One region of the Streptomyces sp. ITFR-16 genome, then DNA from elsewhere that is predicted to be linked to it. Evidence: riboswitches for the same ligand, from Rfam matches in the RefSeq annotation. Region 1 holds a riboswitch; each other region holds the start of a gene.

Region 1 (4,843 bases):
GGGTAGCGGGCGATCCGGGCGTTGAGCCGGTACTCGTCCCGCCAGAAGCCGGCCGACGCGGTGCCGCCGGCGCGGGCGTCCTCGTAGATGGAGCGGATGTCGCCGCCCGCGCACAGTCCGCGCTCACCGGCCCCCGTGAGGATCACGGTCTCCACGGCCGGGTCGTGCTCCCAGGCGGTCAGCGCCTCGTCGATGCGGCGCACCATGCCGTGGGTGAGGGCGTTGAGCGCCCGGGGCCGGTTGAGGGTGAGGCGGGCGGCGCGGCCCTCGGTGCGGAGCAGTACGTGTTCCTCGTCGGCGGTCACCGGAACGCCTCCGTCAGGCCGCGGGCCACGATGACGCGCATGATCTCGTTGGTTCCTTCCAGGATCTGATGGACCCGCAGGTCACGGACGATCTTCTCGATGCCGTACTCGTTGACGTATCCGTAGCCCCCGTGGAGCTGCAGGGCCCGGTCGGCGACGGAGTAGCCGGTGTCGGTGGCGAAGCGCTTGGCCATCGCGCACAGCTGCGGGCCCTGGGGGTCCGCCCGGTCCAGGGCGGTGGCGGCCTGGTGGACCAGGGCGCGGGCGGCGGTGAGTTCGGTCGCCATGTCGGCGAGGCGGAACTGCAGCGCCTGCGCGTCCAGGAGCCGCGCGCCGAACGCCTCGCGGCCCGCGAGATGCGCGAGGCTCTTACTGAGGGCGCTGCGGGCGCCGCCCAGGGAGCAGGCGGCGATGCCGAGCCGGCCGCCGTTCAGCCCGCTCATCGCGATCCGGAAGCCGTCGCCCGTCCGGCCGAGCAGCCGGTCCTCGGGCAACCGGACCCCGTCCAGGACCACTTGGCGGGTGGGCTGGGCGTTCCACCCCATCTTCGCCTCGTTCGGGCCGAACGAGAGCCCGGGGTCGTCCCGGTCCACGAGGAACGCGGAGATCCCGTCGGGGCCCGCTCCCCCGGTGCGCGCCATGACCAGGTAGAGCTGGGAGGCGCCCGCCCCGGAGATGAACTGCTTCACGCCGGTCAGGACATAGGTGTCGCCGTCGCGGACGGCGCGGGTGCTGATCGCGGCCGCGTCCGAGCCGGCGCCCGGTTCGGTGAGGCAGTAGCTGGCGAGGTCGTCCATGGCGCACAGCCGGGGCAGCCACCGTGCGCGCTGGTCCGCGCCGCCGTAGGTGTCGAGCATCCAGGCGACCATGTTGTGGATGGAGAGATAGCCGGCGATGGAGGGGCAGCCGGAGGCCAGGGCCTCGAAGACGAGGACACCGTCGGCGCGGGAGAGTCCGCTGCCGCCGGACTCCTCCCGTACGTAGACGCCGCCGAGTCCGAGCCCGGCGGCCTTGCGCAGCACGTCGAGCGGGAAGTGTTTGTCGCGGTCCCACCGGACGGCATGGGGTGCCAGGTGGTCCTGGGCGAAGTCGAGGGTGGTCTCCACCAGGGCCTGCTGGTCCTCGGTGAGGGAGGTGAGAGTCATGGCGCTCATCCCATGGTGGGCAGGGTGAAGCTCGCGCCTTCCCTGGCGCCCGAGGGCCAGCGCGAGGTGACGGTCTTGGTGCGGGTGTAGAAGCGGATGGCGTCCGGGCCGTGCTGGTTCAGGTCGCCGAATCCGGACTGCTTCCAGCCGCCGAAGGTGTGATAGGCGACGGGGACCGGGATCGGGACGTTGACGCCGACCATGCCGGTGTCCACCCGGCGGGTGAAGTCGCGGGCGGTGTCGCCGTCCCGGGTGAAGATCGCGACCCCGTTTCCGTACGGGTGCTCGCTGGGCAGCCGCAGCGCCTCCTCGTAGCCGGCGGCCCGGACGACGCACAGGACGGGGCCGAAGATCTCCTCGCGGTAGATCCGCATCCGCGAGGTGACGCGGTCGAAGAGGGTCGCCCCGGCGAAGAAGCCGTCCTCGTGCCCAGGGAGGGTGAAGTCCCGCCCGTCCACGACGAGTTCGGCGCCCTCGGTGACGCCGATGTCCACATACCGCCGGACCCGCTCGACGGCGTCCCGGCTCACCAGGGGCCCGAAGTCGGCGTCCGGGTCGTCGGAGCGGCCGATCCGGAGGGTGGCGATGCGCTCCTTGAGCGCGGCGACGAGCCGGTCGGCGGTCTCCTCCCCGACGGGGACGGCGACGGAGATCGCCATGCAGCGCTCGCCGGCGGAGCCGTATCCGGCGCCGATCAGGGCGTCGGCGGCCTGGTCGAGGTCGGCGTCCGGCATCACGATCATGTGGTTCTTGGCGCCGCCGAAGCACTGGGCGCGCTTGCCGTGGGCGGCGGCGGTGGCATAGAGGTGCGCGGCGACGGGGGTGGAGCCGACGAAACCGAGCGCGCCCACCCTCGGGTCCTCCAGGAGTGTGTCGACCGCTTCCTTGCCGCCGTTGACGACGTTCAGCACGCCGGGCGGCAGACCGGCTTCCAGGAAGAGTTCGGCCAGCCGCAGCGGGACGGACGGGTCGCGCTCCGACGGCTTGAGGATGAAGGCGTTTCCGCAGGCGAGAGCGGGTGCCGCCTTCCAGAGCGGGATCATCGCGGGGAAGTTGAAGGGGGTGATCCCGGCGACCACACCGATCGGGGAGCGCAGCGAGTGCACGTCGATGCCGGTGCCGGCGTTGTCCGTGAACTCCCCCTTGAGCAGATGGGGAATCCCGGCGGCGAACTCGACGACTTCCAGGCCGCGTTGGATGTCCCCGTGCGCGTCGGCGACGGTCTTGCCGTGCTCCGACGACAGCAGGCGCGCCAGGGATTCGCGTTCCGCGTCGACGAGTTGGAGGAAGCGCAGCAGGACGCGGGCGCGCCGCTGGGGGTTCCACTGCCCCCACTCCCGCTGGGCGGTGACGGCGTCGGCGACGGCCGTCCCGGCGTCGGCGCGGCCCGCGAGCGGCACACGCGCCTGTACGGAACCGGTGTTGGGGTCGTGGATGTCGCCGAAGAGACCGGACGTACCGGCGGTGTGCTTCCCGCCGATGAAATGGGTGAGTTCACGGACCATGGGTGCCTGCTCTCGTCAGGTGGGATCCGGGGACGGCACGGCGAGCCGCCGGCCCGCGCGCAGAGAGGCGGGCGCGGTGCCGGGGAATGCCGTGGGACAGCGGACAGTGGGGCCGGAGGGCCTCGGAGGTCTACGGGCGCGCAGGGATGTGCGCGCGCCCCGCCGGATCACCAGGGTCGTGTGTGTGCGTACGGACCGGTGCCATGCGTGTCGTCTCCATCCTCGTGGAAAACACGGAACCGTCCGCGGCCGGTATCCTGACTCCCGGATCTCCGCGCGCCGCCCGCCTTCCCGGCAGTACCTCGCCAGTGGCGTGTGGATGGCAGCACACTCCCCGGTCACAGTGGCGGGACCGTGCCGGATTCACACCGGCTTCCCTGCACCGCGGACCTTGTCCCCCGAAGATATAGTTGGACGTCCTACTAAGTCCACCCCGCCACTCGCGACGCGTGGCAGCCGGGGCCCCGCCCCGCGCGGCCCACCCGGCGCCGGACCGGAAAGGCCGTGTACGCATGCGCATCCGCCCCGAAGCGGACCCGCTCGCCCCGGATCCGCACCGCGCCCTGCGGACGGCCACCGGGAGCAGCGCATGAGTACCGCCGCCCGGCATCTCCTCGTCATCGGGATCGGCGCCGGCGACCCCGACCACCTCACGCTCGGCGCCGTGCGCGCCATGCGCAGGGCCGATGTCTTCTTCGTACTCGGCAAGGGCCGGGAGAAATCCGCCCTCACCCGGTTGCGGCGGGACGTGCTCGATGAGCATCTCCCGGGGCCGTACCGCGTCGTCGAGGCCGAGGACCCCTGGCGCGACCGCCGCCAGGCATCGGACGCGGGATACACCGACGCCGTGCGCGACTGGCGCCGGCGCCGCGCCGACCTCTGCGCCCGGCTGATCCGCGAGGAGTTGGCGCCCGGACAGTGCGGGGCGTTCCTGGTGTGGGGCGACCCGTCGCTGTACGACAGTACGCTCGGCATCCTGGAGGACATCGGGGCCCGCGGGGAGGTGGACTTCACCTGCGAGGTGGTCCCCGGCATCAGCAGCGTCTCCGCCCTCGCCGCCCGCCACCGCATCACCCTCAACCGGGTCGGCCGCCCCGTCCACATCACCCCGGGGCGACGCCTCGCCGAGGGCCTTCCGCCCGACGACTCCGACATCGTCGTCATGCTCGACGCCCACGAGTCCTTCGGGCAGTTGGCGGGCAGCGGCGTCTGGATCCACTGGGGCGCCTACCTCGGCACGCCGGACGAAATCCTGATCGCCGGCCCCCTCGACGAGGTCGCCGACCGCATCCGGCACACACGCGCCGAGGCCCGCGCCGAACACGGCTGGATCATGGACACCTACCTGCTGCGGCGGCGCCCCGAAGGCCCGGACGCCTGACAGGCCCCACGCCCTTCTCCCCGTCCCGGTGGACACGCGGGCGGCCGGTGCCCGCTCGGGGCACCGGCCGCTCCATACCGTTGACGGCTCAGACCGTCTGCTTCTTCAGGGACGTCAGATGGGCGAAGACGACGACATTGGCCGAGTAGCCGTTCTTCTTGTTGAAGCGCCCGCCGCACGTCATGAGCCTGAGTTCCGGACGGCGGGTGGTCCCGTACACCTTGTCGTCCGGGAACTTGTCCTTCGTGTAGGTCTTGACCTCGTCGACGACGAAGACGGCGGTGACCCGGTCGGCCCGGGCGACCTTCACCGTGTCACCTCGGTGCAGCGCGTTGAGGTTGAGGAAGATCGCCGGTCCCGTCTCGGTGTCGCGGTGGCCGACGATGAGGGAGGTCCCCGCCTCACCGGGCGAGGGGCCGTCCTGGTACCAGCCCACCAGCTTCGGCCTGCTCAGCGGTGGGGCGCCGAGATGGCCCTTCTTGTCGAGCCCCAGACCGGTGACCGGGG
Region 2 (4,843 bases), 5.2 Mb from region 1:
TCGCGGTCTGCGGGCAGCGGTCGGCCGGACGGCGTCTTGAGGGCGACGTCGCCGGCGTACCGGCCGGCCGCGACCGCTGCCGCACCGGCGCCGAGGAGGGAGGTGACGGCCGCTGCCGTCGCTGTTGCCGGGCGCACCGCTTCAGTCTCCTGGGCCGGACCGCACCCTGCCAGTGGGCGGGGGCCGTCCGGTGGCCGGGGGCCTCAGCCCGGCTGTCCGTACCCCTTCAGTGCCTCCTGGACCTCGGCCAGCTGGTCCGGTGTCAGCAGGGCGGGAGTGCGGCCGGGCACGGAGCCGGCGGCGAGCCAGACGCGGCAGAGCCATTCGAGCTGGGCGGTGCGGTCGTAGGCCTCGTCGGGGGTGGCGCCGAAGGTGACCGTGCCGTGGTTGGCGAGCAGGCAGCCGGTGCGGTCGCGCAGGGCGGTGAGCATGTTCGCGGCCAGTTCACCGGTGCCGTAGCGGGCGTAGGCGGCGACGCGGACGGGGCCGCCGAGCAGCGCGGCGGCGTAGTGCACCGAGGGGACCTCGGTGACCAGGGTGGAGACGGCCGTGGCGTGCACCGCGTGGGTGTGCACGACGGCGGCGGCGCCGGTGTTCCGGTAGACCGCGAGATGGAGCGGGAGTTCGCTGGTGGGGGCCAGCTCGCCGATGACCCGGTTGCCGTCCAGGTCGACGCCGACGGCGTCCTCGGGGCGGAGCCGGTCGTAGGGCACTCCGCTCGGGGTGACCAGCACCGTTTCGCCGACCCGGACCGAGACGTTGCCCGAGGTCCCGACGACGAGCCCCTCGGACGCCGTCCTGCGGGCCGTGGTGACGACCGCGTCCCAGGCCAGTTCGATCGAATCCCGCCATCCGTCGCTCATACGAAGATCCTTTCACCGGATGAGCGGCCCGTCACCGCCCCTCCCCCACGGGCCGCGCCGGCCCCGGATTCGGGGCCCACACTGCCCTGTGCCCTCCACCCGTGATCACACGGTGACGGAACAGGGCGGCGGCACTCCGGTTGGGGTCACCACAACGCCCTGCTCAGTTCATCTTCCGTTCACTCAGGTTGCCTACGGTCCACGTGCCACTGACGTCGAACGATTGCCTGGGTAAATGGAACACATCACGCTGCTGCTCGCGATTGTGATCGTGACAGCTCTAGTGTTCGATTTCACGAACGGTTTCCACGACACCGCCAACGCGATGGCCACCACCATCTCGACCGGCGCACTCAAACCCAAGACAGCGGTCGCCATGTCCGCCGTTCTCAACCTCGTCGGCGCGTTCCTGTCGGTGGAGGTCGCCAAGACGATCTCCGGCGGGATCATCAACGAGGACGGCCTCAGAACCGAGGTCATCTTCGCCGCGCTCGTCGGCGCGATCCTGTGGAACCTCCTGACCTGGCTGGTCGGCCTCCCGTCCAGTTCCTCCCACGCACTGTTCGGCGGCCTGATCGGCGCCGCGGTGATGTCCGCCGGCTGGTCGTCGGTCGACGGCGGCACCGTCGTCACCAAGGTGCTGCTCCCCGCCGTCGCCGCCCCGGTCGTCGCCGGTCTCGCCGCGCTGCTGGCCACCCGGCTCACGTACCGGATCGGCGGGAAAGTCACGGGCGGCGCCCAGGAGAAGGCGACCGCCAAGGGCTACCGTGCCGGGCAGATCGCCTCGGCCGGCCTGGTCTCCCTCGCCCACGGCACCAACGACGCGCAGAAGACCATGGGCATCATCACGCTCGCCCTGGTCACCGGCGGTGTCCTCGCCCCCGGCTCCAACCCGCCGGTCTGGGTCATCGTCTGCGCCGGCCTCGCCATCGCACTCGGCACCTACCTCGGCGGCTGGCGCATCATCCGCACCATGGGCAGCGGCCTGACCGAGCTGAAGCCGCCGCAGGGCTTCGCCGCCCAGACCAGCGCGGCGACCGTCATCCTGGCCTCCTCGCACCTCGGCTTCTCCCTCTCCACCACCCAGTCCTGCTCCGGCGCCGTGATGGGCGCGGGCCTCGGACGCAAGGGGGGCGTGGTCCGCTGGTCCACCGCCACCCGGATGTTCGTCGCCTGGGGCCTGACCCTGCCGGCCGCCGGACTGGTCGGCGCGGGAGCCGAGTTCCTCACCAAGCAGGGCACCTGGGGCGTCGTGGTCGTCGCGGCGCTGCTGATCGCGGGCTCCGGCGCGATCTGGGTGCTCTCCCGCCGCAAGCCGGTCGGCCACGGGGACGTCGCACCGGACGCGGAACCCGCGGGCGTCGTCACCACCGCCATCGCGGCCGTCAGCCCGCCGCCCACCGCGGCGGCCCAGGCGCAGGCCCACGACCTCACGGCCACCATCCCGGCCCCCGCCGCCCCTGTGACCGACCCGGCCCGACCGGCCACGGTGTAAGGACGAAGGACACATGCACATCGACTGGGCAGCCCTCGGCACCGTCTTCGGCGTCTCTCTCGTCGCCACCGTCGGCCTGGTGGGCCTCTTCACCCTCGGCATCGTCGGACTCTCCAAGCAGCCCGGACCCGCCACGGAGGGCGGACAGCCGGGCGGGTCGCTCCTGATGGCCCGCGCGGGCGCGTACGTCTGCTTCGGGCTGTGCGCCGCGGCGGTCGCGTACGGCATCTATCTGATCGTCGCCTGAGGCCCGCCGGCCTCTCCCCGCTCCTCCCCGTCGGGCCGGACACACCGCGTGTGTGTCCGGCCCGATGTGTGTCTACGCACACTGCGCCGTCGCAGGTCAACGGCAGGTTGACGGGTGTTCGCGGAGCGTGGTGGACTGCCGGAGCCATTACGGCGACAGCAGAGGAAGCCGGTGCGAATCCGGCGCGGTCCCGCCACTGTCACCGGGGAGCAGTCCCCCACCACCGGAAGTCACGGTTCGCGCGAGCGGACTGGAAGACCGGGGGAACTGCGGATCCGGAAGCCAGGAGACTCTCGTCGCCGGTCACGTCGAACCAGGGCGCGGACCCTGAGTGAGGACATATCGCCATGCCCGGCCGCCGTGCGTCCGTCCCTGTGCCCTTCCCGCCAGCAGTTGCCCGTACGAAGGTCCTCCGAGGCGCGACGGCCGGCTGAACCGTGCGTGCCGATCGCATTTTCGCGTACGGCGCCACGGCCGGTCTGATCGGCGATCTGCTGCTCGGTGACCCCCGCAGGGGGCACCCGGTCGCCGCCTTCGGGCGGGCCGCGGCGGGCGTCGAACGCCGGCTGTGGCGCGACCACCGCGGGTGGGGCGCGCTGCACACCCTGCTCTGCGCCGGAGGCGCCGCCGGGGGCGCCGCGCTGGCCGCCCGCGCCCTGCGGCGCCACCCCGCCGCCTCCGTCGCGCTGACCGCCGCCGCCACCTGGTCCGTCGTCGGCGGTACGTCCCTGGGGCGCGAGGCCCGCGCCATCGGCGGCGCGCTCGCCGCCGGGGACGTCGAACTCGCCCGGGAGCGGCTGCCGCACCTGTGCGGCCGCGACCCGCAGTCCCTGGACGGGCCACAGATCGCCCGCGCCGTCGTGGAGTCCGTCGCCGAGAACACCTCGGACGCCGTGGTCGGCGCCCTGGTCTGGGGCGCGCTCGGCGGCGTCCCCGGGCTCGTCGGCTTCCGCGCCGTCAACACGCTCGACGCGATGGTCGGCCACCGGTCGCCCCGCCATCTGCGCTACGGCTGGGCCTCGGCCCGCCTCGACGACCTCGCGGGCTGGCCGGGCGCCCGGCTGACGGCCCTGCTCGCCGTGGCCGCCGGGGGACGGCCACGGGAGGCGGTCCGGGCCTGGCGGGCCGACGCGGCCAAGCACCCCAGCCCCAACGCGGGCCCGGTGGAAGCCTCGTTCGCCGGCGCGCTCGGCGTACGCCTGGGCGGGACTCTCGCCTACGGCGGCCGGGTCGAGCACCGCCCCGTCCTCAACGGCGGGACGGGCCGGGCGGTGGAGACCGCCGACATCGAACGGGCCGTACGCCTCTCGCGCCGGGTCGGCGCGCTCGCCCTCGGCGTCAGCGTGGCGGCCCGCCTCGGTGCGGGACTCGCCGCCCGCCGCCTCACCCGTACCCCAGATGCACAGGTCCCAGGACGGAGAGCGGTATGAGCGGTGGGCTGCTGGTGGCCGGCACCACATCGGACGCGGGCAAGAGCGTCGTCACGGCGGGCATCTGCCGCTGGCTGGTGCGCCGGGGCGTGAAGGTCGCGCCCTTCAAGGCGCAGAACATGTCGCTGAACTCCTTCGTCACCCGCGAGGGCGCCGAGATCGGCCGCGCCCAGGCCATGCAGGCCCAGGCCGCCCGGGTGGAGCCGACCGCCCTGATGAACCCGGTGCTCCTCAAGCCCGGCGGCGACCGCTCCAGCCAGGTCGTCCTGATGGGGCGCGCGGTCGGCGAGATGAGCGCCCGCGGCTACCACGGCGGGCGGCAGGAACAGCTTCTTTCCACCGTCGTGGACTGCCTGGAGCAGCTTCGGGGCACGTATGACGCGGTGATCTGCGAGGGGGCGGGCAGTCCGGCCGAGATCAATCTCCGGCGCACGGACATCGTGAACATGGGCATCGCACGGGCGGCACGCTTCCCGGTGGTGGTCGTCGGCGACATCGACCGGGGCGGGGTCTTCGCCTCGTTCTTCGGCACGACGGCGCTGCTGTCGGCCGAGGACCAGTCGCTGGTGGCCGGCTATCTGGTCAACAAGTTCCGGGGCGACGTCTCGCTGCTGGAGCCCGGCCTCGACATGCTGCTCGGCCTCACCGGACGGCCGACGTACGGCGTACTGCCGTTCGCCCACGGCCTCGGGATCGACGAGGAGGACGGGCTGCGGGTCTCGCTGCGCGGCGCCGTACGGGAGTCGGTCGTCGCCCCGCCGCACGGCGAGGACGTCCTGCGCGTCGCCGTGTGCGCCGTGCCGCTGAT
Region 3 (4,843 bases), 6.5 Mb from region 1:
GGCACCGCTATCTCGCCTTCGACCTCGCCACCTCGCTCGGCTGGGACACCGGGCGGGCCGTCACCAACTTCGTCTGCATCGTGCTGGCGGGCCCCGCCGTGCTCACCACCTTCCGCCGCGCCGCCCGCCGCGCCCGCTTCCGGGCCCCGGTGCGCTTCACTCCTTCGGGACCCGCGGACGCCGACGGCCGGGACGCCTGAGCGCCGCTCAGGCACAGGCGCCCCGGCCGGCCGGTCACTGCCCGGTCACCTCCCGGTCAGGAGGACGGGAGTTCGGCGCGCACGGTACGGGCCGCGGTGACCAGGTTCTCCAGCGACGCCCTGGTCTCGGGCCAGCCGCGGGTCTTCAGGCCGCAGTCGGGGTTGACCCACAGGCGCTCGGCGGGGATGGCCTTCAGCCCCTTGCGGAGCAGGGCAGCGGCCTCGTCCGCGCCGGGCACGCGCGGCGAGTGGATGTCGTACACGCCGGGACCGGCCTCGCGCGGGTAGCCGTGGGCGGCGAGCTCGCGGGCGACCTGCATGTGGGAGCGGGCGGCCTCCAGGCTGATGACATCGGCGTCGAGGTCGTCGATGGCCTGGACGATGTCGCCGAACTCCGCGTAGCACATGTGGGTGTGGATCTGGGTGTCCGGCCGCACCCCGCTGGTGGTGAGGCGGAAGGACTCGGTGGCCCAGTCCAGGTAGGCCGCGTGGTCGGCGGCGCGCAGCGGCAGGGTCTCGCGCAGCGCCGGCTCGTCGACCTGGATCACCGAGGTGCCGTTCGCCTCCAGGTCGTCGACCTCGTCCCGCAGGGCGAGCGCGACCTGCCGGGCGGTGTCGCCGAGCGGCTGGTCGTCGCGGACGAAGGACCAGGCGAGCATGGTGACGGGCCCGGTGAGCATGCCCTTGACCGGACGGTCGGTCAGCGACTGCGCGTACGAGGTCCAGCGCACCGTCATCGGCTCGGGGCGGGAGATGTCGCCCGCCAGCACCGGCGGGCGGACGTAGCGGGTGCCGTACGACTGGACCCAGCCGTGCTGGGTGGCGAGGTAGCCGGTGAGCTGCTCGGCGAAGTACTGCACCATGTCGTTGCGCTCGGGCTCGCCGTGCACCAGGACGTCGATGCCGGTCTTCTCCTGGAACGAGATGACCTCGCCGATCTCGGCCTTGATCCGCTCCTCGTAACCGGCTGTGCCGATCCGGCCGGCCCGCAGGTCGGCGCGGGCGGTGCGCAGTTCACCGGTCTGCGGGAAGGAGCCGATGGTGGTCGTCGGCAGCACCGGCAGCCGCAGGTGCGCCCGCTGGGCGGCGGCGCGCTCGCTGTACGGCTGGGAACGCCGGCCGTCCGCGTCGGTGATCGCGGCGGCACGGGCGCGCACGGCAGGGTCGCGGGTGATCGGGGAGTGGGCGCGGGAGGCGAGGTCGGCGCGGTTGGCGGCGATCTCGGCGGTCACCGCGCCGGTGCCCTGGGCCAGCCCCCTGGCCAGCGTGACGACCTCGGCGGTCTTCTGCCTGGCGAAGGCCAGCCAGCGAAGGATCTGCGGGTCGATGTCCTTCTCGGGCGCGGTGTCCAGCGGGACGTGCAGCAGGGAGCAGGAGGCGGCCACATCGACCCGGTCGGCGAGGCCGAGGAGTGTCGCGAGCGTCGCCAGGGACTTCTCGTAGTCGTTGATCCAGATGTTGCGGCCGTTGACCACACCGGCGACGAGCCGCTTGCCGGGCAGTCCGCCGACGGCGGCGAGGTCGTCCAGGTTGGCGGCCGCCTCGTCGGTGAAGTCCAGCGCCAGGCCCTCGACCGGGGCCTTCGCCAGGACGGGCAGCGCCTCCCCGAGCCGGTCGAAGTAGGAGGCGACGAGCAGCTTGGGACGGTCGGTCAGCGCGCCGAGGTCACGGTAGGTGCGGGCGGCGGCGTTCAGCTCGGCCGGCGTCCGGTCCTGGACCAGGGCGGGCTCGTCGAGCTGTACCCACTCCGCGCCGGCGGCCCGCAGATCGGCGAGCACCTCCGCGTAGACCGGCAGCAGCCGGTCGAGCAGGGTGAGCGGTTCGAAGTCGGCGGCCACCCCGGGGGCGGGCTTGGCCAGCAGCAGATACGTGACAGGGCCGACGAGCACCGGGCGGGCGGTGTGGCCGAGCGCGAGGGCTTCCCTCAGCTCGGTGACCTGCCTGGCGGAGTCGGCGGTGAAGACGGTGTCCGGGCCGAGTTCGGGGACGAGGTAGTGGTAGTTGGTGTCGAACCACTTGGTCATCTCCAGCGGAGCCACGTCCTGGGTCCCGCGGGCCATCGCGAAGTACCCGTCGAGCGCGTCGGAGGCGACGGCCTCGCGGTGCCGGGGCGGGATCGCACCGACCATGACGCTGGTGTCCAGGACGTGGTCGTAGTACGAGAAGTCACCGGTGGGCACCTCGTGGACACCGGCGTCGGCCAGCTGCCGCCAGTGGGAGCGGCGCAGACCGGCCGCCGTCTCCCGGAGGGCGTCGGCGGTGACCCGGCCCTTCCAGTAGCCCTCGATGGCCTTCTTCAGTTCCCGGTTCGGACCCTGGCGGGGGTAGCCGTACACGGTGGCTCGTGCTGCCGCGGCTGCGGGCTTCGCTGTCACGGAAATCTCCTTCGCGAGATGACTCCTGAACATCCCGGGACGGGACGCGGACGCGAAGGGATGACGAACCGGACGGATTCCGGCACCCGTACGGTGCGGTCTCTCCGTCTGATGTGTACGCCGACCCGCCCACGAGGTCACCGGGATATCCGCACACGAATGGTCGTGTGCGGGCAACGGGCAGGTCTTCGGACTCGCGGGCACGTCTGCCGGGGCAGACTCCTACTGGCCGTCGCTTCCCGGATCCGGGCGGATCCAGTGCTGATGACGGCGGTCGTTCCCACTCACCGCTGCGGGGCAGTCCCGGATTCCCACCGGGTTCCCTCTTACGACGCTCCTGCCTGGCGGACAGGGCGAACCAGCTGCACGGACCACCCTAGAGGGTGTGCCACCCCCGCCACGCCACTGTTCACATTCCGGAACATGGAATGAGACGCCGGGGGCCGGGCACGCCGAGGGGGCGTACGACGGATCCCTTGCCGCCGTACGCCCCTCTCCACAGCACCGCGGGCCCCTCGGCCCGGCGGTGGACCCGGGCCCCTCAGCCCCGGTCGTACAGGTGGAACCCCCGGCCGCTCTTGCGGCCCAGCAGCCCCGCCTCCACCATGCGCTGGAGCAGCGGCGGCGGGGCGTACAGGGGTTCCTTGAATTCGTCGTAGAGGGATGCGGCGATGGAGGCGACCGTGTCCAGGCCGATCAGATCGGCGAGCTTCAGCGGTCCCATCGGGTGCGCGCAGCCCAGCTCCATGCCCGCGTCCACATCGGCGGCCGTGGCGAACCCCGACTCCGCCATCCGGATCGCGGCGAGGAGGTAGGGGATGAGCAGGGCGTTGACGACGAACCCCGCCCGGTCCTGAGACCGGACGACCGTCTTGCCGAGGGTGTGCTCGGCGAAGTGCCGTACGGAGGCGATGACCTCCCCGGAGGTGTGCAGCGAGGAGACCACCTCCACCAGGGGCAGGACGGGGGCCGGGTTGAAGAAGTGCAGTCCCAGCACGCGGTCGGCGCGCCCGGTGGCCATGCCCAGCCGCATCACGGGGATGGAGGAGGTGTTGGTGGCGAGCACGGCCCCGGGGTCCTCGACGATCTTGTCGAGGGCCGCGAAGATCTCCGTCTTCACCTCGGTGTTCTCCACGACGGCCTCGACGACGAGCTGACGGTCGGCCAGGTCGTCCAGGCTGCCGGTGAAGATCATCCGGGCGAGGGCGTCCTCGGCGCTCACCCGGTCCAGCTTGCCCCGCCGCACCGCGCGTCCGAGGGAGACGGCCACACGTTCGCGGGCGGCCCGGGCGGCGGTGGCATCCGCCTCGCACACGACGGTGTCCAGGCCGGCGCGGGCACACACCTCGGCGATCCCGGCACCCATCTGCCCGCCGCCCACCACTCCGATGCGTCGGATGTCGCCGTTCATGACTGTCCTTCCGGGCGGTGCACGAGATGACGGGTGTAGGCGTCCGCAGTGAAGAAGTCCGGCAGTTCCCGGGCCAGGGCGGTCCGTTCGAAGAGCGCGCGGATCTCGTCGAGAGGAGCCCACGGGTACTCCGCGCCCAGGGCGGCGAGCTCGTCCTCCAGCAGCTCCGTCACCGTCCCTCGCTCGATGACCCGGTGGCGCAGCCACTGCCAGATCTGGACGCGGGCAATCTCGGCCGTGGCGGCGTCCTCCATCACCCCGTACAGCGCGACCGCACCCTGACCGCGCAGCCAGGCGGCGAAGTAGCGCACGGCCACCGCGACATTGGTCCGCACCCCTTCCGGCGTGGGCGGCGCGCTGACGCGCCGGACCGAGATGAGCTGAGCCGCCGTCACCTCGACGTCGCTCCGGGTGCGTTCGATCTGGTGCGGCCGCGATCCGAGCACCCCGTCGAAGACCTCGCGGCAGACCGGGACGAGTCCGGGGTGGGCGACCCACGAGCCGTCGAAGCCGTCCTCGGCCTCGCGCTCCTTGTCCAGACGCACCGCGGCGAGCGTGGCCCGGTGGGCCTCCGGGTCCTCGCCCGGCACCTGGGCGGCCATGCCGCCGATGGCGTGCGCGCCCCGCCGGTGGCAGGTGCGCACGAGCAGCTCGGTGCAGGCGCGCATGAAGGGGGCGGTCATGGTGACCTGGCCCCGGTCGGGCAGCAGGAAGTCCGTGCGGTGGCCGAAGGTCTTGATGAGGCTGAAGAGGTAGTCCCAGCGGCCCGCGTTGAGCCCGGCGCTGTGCTCGCGCAGCTCGTAGAGGATCTCCTCCATCGCGACGGCGGCCGTGACGGTCTCGATCAGGACGGTGGC
Region 4 (4,843 bases), 6.5 Mb from region 1:
CGCCCCAGTGGCTGAAGTCGACCGCGAGCACGACGCCGGAGGTGGTGGTGCACCGGCCCATCGGCTGCGGATCGGCCGCCGCCGAGGAGGCGTTGGCCGTCAGCGCGGCAGCGGACAGCAGAAGGGCGGCCGCCGCTCGGACGGCCCTGCGCCATGCCGGGATGCTCATGCCCGCTCCCCTGCGGCGGCCCGGCGACGGCCCATGACGACCACGCGCCATCCGGCGCCGACGAGCAGGGCGGCGAAACCGGCGAGGGCGACGGCCTGCACACCGGTCGAGGCCAGTGCCCCTCCGCCGGAGCCGCCCGTGCCGGTGTCGGCGATGCCGCCCGTGCCGCCCGTCGAGTCGTCGGGGGTGACGATCTGCGGGGTGGAGGCGCCGGGGCTCGGGGTGGGCTGGGGTGCGGTGCCGGTGAGGCTGCGCTCCAGCGTGCCGAACGAGATGCCGGTCGCCCCGCCCACCGCCTGGGTGGAGGCGCGCAGATCCGATCCGCGCTGGCCTTCCTTCGCCACGTTGAACCCGCCGTCGCCGTTCTGCTGGCCGGCGAGGAACTTACGGGCCTTGGCGATCTCTGCGTCGTAGCGCTCGGCGTCCAGGGAGAGCCCCTGGACCGCGAGGGCGGCGGAGTTGACCGAGTCACCGGCTGCCCCGGGGAAGCCCCCGTCGGGCAGTTGCTTGCCCGCGATCCAGCCGAGCGCCTTGTCGACGGCCCGGTCCGCCTTCTCGCCGCCGGCGAGGTCCAGGGCCATCGCGGCGATGGCGGTGGAGTCGACGTCGGAGTCGCCCGTGGCGGGGATCAGGCTGGGCCAGGCACCGCTGCCGTGCTGGAGGCTCTCCAGGTACGCGATCGGGTCCTGGGCCGCCTTCTTCTCACCGGCTCTCAGCTGGGCCATGACCGCCAGCGACTGGGAGAAGACGGAAGGGGCGTAGGTGTAGGCGCCCTTGGCGGCGCAGCTGCGGTCCGGCGCCTTGCTCGGCGCGGCGCACACGGCCGCATCGAGTCCGGCGACGAGGTCCTTGCCGCCGAAGGCGCGGGGGTCGCGGCCCACGGCCTCGGCCAGCAGGGCGGCCTTGCCGATGGACCCGCCGAGCGCGTACTCGGTGCCGGTCCCGGTCCAGTCCTGGAGGGTTCTTCCTTCGCCGTCCTTGCCGCCCTTGTCGAGGAAGTCGACGATCCCGCGCAGCTTGTCGTTGTTCAGGCCGGTCGCCGCGAGCGCGTAGGCACCGTCGATGGTGAGGCCGAAGTCCGCGTGGCCCGAGCCGGTCCCCGCGACGTAGTACTGCCCCTGCTTCAGGTTGGCCGCGCTGGTGAGGTAGGCGACGCCCTTCTTCAGGTCGGGGCCTTCGCCGGCGGGGCGGGTCGGGGCGGTGGTGGGCGGCTTCGTCGTGGGCGGCCCGGTGGTGGGCGGGTCGGTCGGCCCGGACTCCTTCACCGTCAGGCGGACGAGGTCGGTCCCGGCGCCGGCGAGGACGGCGGGCGAGGTCGCGTACAGCGCCGGGTCGGTGGCGTCCTGCTCGAAGCCGAAGCCGCCGCCGTCCAGTTGCTCGCGCGAGAGCCAGGAGACGGCCGCGTCGGCCTGCGCGGTGTCGCCGAGTGCGCGCAGCGCCTGGGCGGCGTACGCGGTGGCGTGGACGCTGCCGGTGGCGGAACCGGTGTAGCCGGCGAAGGAACCGTTCTCGCTCTGTGCCTTCTTCAGGTACGTACGGGCCTTGGCGACGGCCGCGTCCCGGCCGCCGGCCTCCTTCAGGGCGAGCGCCACGAGACCGGTGGTGGCGGGGTCGCCGTCGCAGTACTCGTCGGGGCCGATCAGGATGCCGGTGACCCCGCCGTCGTCGCACTGGAGCTGGGTCAGCCGCTCGACGGCCGCGGCCGGGGGGACGGCGTCGGCGCGGAGCAGGGCCAGGACGGCGAGCGCCTGGCCGTCGCCGTAGGAGGCGTTGCGGAAGTCGCCCGGGGCGGTGCAGCCGGAGGTCGTCGGGCCGGTGGTGCAGACGTTGTCCACGAGGCCGGCGATCAGGTCGTGGCCGCCGAAGTGGCGCGGGTCGCCCTCCGTGGCCTCGGCCACCAGGGCGAGGCGGGCGGCGGCGGTCGCGTCCGGTGCCTGGCCCGCGCCCGAGGGGTAGGCGTAGTCGTCGGCGTGGGCGGCGAGGAAGGCGGTGACCTTGTCGAGGGTACCGCCGTGGCCGCCGGTGGCGGCGAGTGCGTAGGCCGCCTCGGTGGTCAGCAGGTAGTTGGGGGTGTCGGCGCCGTCGTCGACAACGCGTTCGCCGTCCTTGAGCGCGCTGTCGACCCAGGCCGAGGCGGCGGCGAGGTCGATCGCCCCCGGCGCGACGGTGGGGGTGTTCCCGGGGTCGGGGGTCCCCGTGCCGCCCTGGGCCCGCACCTCGTCCGGGGTGAAGGCCGGTTTGCCGGTGGTTCCGCCGATGTCGGTGCCGCCGAACACCCAGGCGTCGACATCGCCGTCCTTGGGCTTGCGGTCCATGGCCCCGTACTGGCTGTAGGTCCACTTGTTCTGGCCCGGCGAGGCGATCCAGTAGGACCAGTAGGCGGTGGCGGGCGGGGTGAGGACGCAGGATTCCTGGGCCGTCGTCGGGTACTGCGTGCCGGAGCCGAGGCCGATACGGCAGATGAAGGCGGGGCCGTCGTGCTGGGTGCCCTCGGTGGTGAACCCGGCCTCGTGGAGGAGTTCGTACCCGGTCGTCGGTGTCGTGTCGCAGCCGCGCTCGACCTTGCCGCCGAAGGGACCGAAGTCGACGGCGACGATCGCGCCCCTGCTGGCCGTGCAGTCCCCGAGGGGGTCGGCCGAGGCGGGGGTGACGGTGACGAGTGTCACGCACATGGCAAGCAGCAGGAACGCCGCGGATATCAGGGCCAGGAACGCACGGGCCCCCGCCTGTCGGTCTCTTCGCTGTGCCGTTGCGGTCCCCACCGCGGCCCCCTCGTCCTGGCGCCGCGAGGACAGGAACGTGGCAGAGGCGCCCGCACCCCAGAGGTCACCACGGGGTGGAGCTGTCGACCACGCCGTAGTCCGCGACGGCGTTTCTCGCTGCAGATCAGGGCCCAGGTAATCCGGCTCGCCCGGCGGATGCCGGGCCTACGGTTGCGGGTCAGCGCCGGATTTCGACCGGCTTCCCCTGGAACCTCGTGCTTATCAGGCGGATTGGAGCACGGTGCCGCACACGGCGTCAAGACGACGTGTGGCAGCGCGCGGAGGGCGGCGCGGGGGCTGCTGGCAGGACCGCACGGCCTGGGGTAGCGTCCTGGGCTGCCACATGGGGGAACCCGGTGAGAGGCCGGGGCTGACGCGCAACGGTGTGGAGCGGCGGGGACCGCTCCGAGCCCGAATGCCCATGGCGGCGGTGCACCACAGGAAGCCGGTCCACGCGTTCGGGCGGCGGCCCCTGCCACTGCTGCCCTGCCTTCGAGGCGGGACGCGGGGCCCGGCCGGCGCCCCTCATCACAGGAGCAGGCCATGCCCCGTACCCTCATCCCGACCCGTCTCGCCCTCACGGCGACCGTCTCCCTCGGGGCGCTCTGTCTGAGCGTCCTGCCGGCCGCGGCGACCGCCACGCCGGCCCAGATCGCCACCTCGAAGACGAACGGTGTCGCATACCTCAAGTCCCTTCAGGCGGCGGACGGTTCGTACGCCGGAGCGGGACTCTCCAACGAGTGGGCGTTCAGCGCGCTCGCCTCCGCCGGTACGGCGGCCGTCGACGTCACACCGGGCGGCGACGCCACGAAGAACGCGAGATCCGTCTACCGCGGTCTGCTCGCCACGGCGGGCTGGCCCTCGGCGACACCGGTGGTGACCGACTACGAACGCGCCACCCTCAACGCGTACGCGGCCGGCATCGACCCGGCCCGGGTCTCCGCCTCCCGCAACCTGATCGGCGACATCTACGGCTACTGGCAGACGGCGGAGCCGGGCTACTTCGGCCCTTCGGCCAACTTCAACGGCACCGTCTTCGCCGCGCTCGCCCTGGGCGGCGCGAAGACCCAGGCCGGAGCGCAGCGCATACCCCAGGCGCTGCGCTCCGCGCTGATCACCCGCATCCGCGCCAACCAGCACAACGACGGCGGCTGGAACTACAGCAAGGCCGAGGGCGACGCGGGCCAGCTCGGCAGCACGAGCGACATCGACATGACCGGTGCCGCGATGGCGGCGCTCTGCGTCTCCGGCGTGCCGAACACGGACACCGACATCACGCAGGCCAAGGCGTTCCTCAAGAGCAAACTGGTGCCCACGAGCGGCGCGTTCAACGCCATGTTCGGCGTCAACACCGACTCCAACGGCTGGGCCGTGTCCGGCCTGAACGCCTGTGGCATCAACCCGCAGACGGGCGACTTCCTGACCTCGGCGGGCAAGACCCCCGTCGACTTCCTGATCGCCCAGCAGTTCAACCCCGGCGGCGGATTCAAGTACCTGCCGAGCGACACCTCGCCGTCCGCCTACGCCTCCATCGACGGGCTGCGTGCGGTCGCGGGAGGGGGCTTCACCGCCACTCCCCCGGCGCCCGCCACCAGCGGCGCGCCGCAGTGGGTGGCGCAGTCCGCGTTCACGCCCGGCACCGCCACCAAGCTGGCCCTCACCGTGGACGACGGCACGGGCGGCCTGAAGGTGTGCTCCGTCTCCTTCACCCCGACCGGGACGACGACCACGCTCGGCGCGGTCCTCGACGCGGCGACGACGGCGGCGACCCCGTCGGGCTGTGTCAGCGGGGTGACGCCCTCCTCGGGCACCGGCACGATCACGGCCCTCAACGGCAAGGCCAACAGCGGGTCGAACACCTGGAAGGTCGGCGTGGACGGCTCGGCCTTCGCCGGCGCCGCCCGGAACAAGG

What was found. A riboswitch is a leader RNA that binds a small molecule or an ion and turns the genes downstream of it on or off. The one in region 1 is predicted to bind cobalamin.
Region 2: linked by a shared signal. The riboswitch ahead of RLT58_RS28040 (cobalamin biosynthesis protein) and the one ahead of RLT58_RS05260 (CoA-acylating methylmalonate-semialdehyde dehydrogenase) in region 1 are both predicted to bind cobalamin.
Region 3: linked by a shared signal. The riboswitch ahead of metE (5-methyltetrahydropteroyltriglutamate--homocysteine S-methyltransferase) and the one ahead of RLT58_RS05260 (CoA-acylating methylmalonate-semialdehyde dehydrogenase) in region 1 are both predicted to bind cobalamin.
Region 4: linked by a shared signal. The riboswitch ahead of RLT58_RS34045 (prenyltransferase/squalene oxidase repeat-containing protein) and the one ahead of RLT58_RS05260 (CoA-acylating methylmalonate-semialdehyde dehydrogenase) in region 1 are both predicted to bind cobalamin.

The regions. Positions count from the first base shown of each region.
Region 1 is NZ_CP134609.1:1,151,969-1,156,811, forward strand. Features, by position in the region: gene RLT58_RS05250 (enoyl-CoA hydratase/isomerase family protein) at 1-305, opposite strand, end outside; gene RLT58_RS05255 (acyl-CoA dehydrogenase family protein) at 302-1,450, opposite strand; gene RLT58_RS05260 (CoA-acylating methylmalonate-semialdehyde dehydrogenase) at 1,456-2,955, opposite strand; cobalamin riboswitch at 3,185-3,364, opposite strand; gene cobF (precorrin-6A synthase (deacetylating)) at 3,545-4,336, shown strand; gene RLT58_RS05270 (class F sortase) at 4,425-4,843, opposite strand, start outside.
Region 2 is NZ_CP134609.1:6,329,505-6,334,347, reverse strand. Features, by position in the region: gene RLT58_RS28060 (alpha/beta hydrolase) at 1-137, opposite strand, end outside; gene RLT58_RS28055 (class II aldolase/adducin family protein) at 204-863, opposite strand; gene RLT58_RS28050 (inorganic phosphate transporter) at 1,099-2,358, shown strand; gene RLT58_RS28045 (hypothetical protein) at 2,372-2,605, shown strand; cobalamin riboswitch at 2,766-2,898, shown strand; gene RLT58_RS28040 (cobalamin biosynthesis protein) at 3,043-4,035, shown strand; gene RLT58_RS28035 (cobyric acid synthase) at 4,032-4,843, shown strand, end outside.
Region 3 is NZ_CP134609.1:7,700,826-7,705,668, forward strand. Features, by position in the region: gene RLT58_RS34065 (ECF transporter S component family protein) at 1-200, shown strand, start outside; gene metE (5-methyltetrahydropteroyltriglutamate--homocysteine S-methyltransferase) at 257-2,575, opposite strand; cobalamin riboswitch at 2,737-2,953, opposite strand; gene RLT58_RS34075 (3-hydroxybutyryl-CoA dehydrogenase) at 3,117-3,986, opposite strand; gene aceB (malate synthase A) at 3,983-4,843, opposite strand, start outside.
Region 4 is NZ_CP134609.1:7,691,753-7,696,595, reverse strand. Features, by position in the region: gene RLT58_RS34050 (hypothetical protein) at 1-169, opposite strand, end outside; gene RLT58_RS34045 (prenyltransferase/squalene oxidase repeat-containing protein) at 166-2,841, opposite strand; cobalamin riboswitch at 3,048-3,176, opposite strand; cobalamin riboswitch at 3,275-3,352, shown strand; gene RLT58_RS34040 (prenyltransferase/squalene oxidase repeat-containing protein) at 3,475-4,843, shown strand, end outside.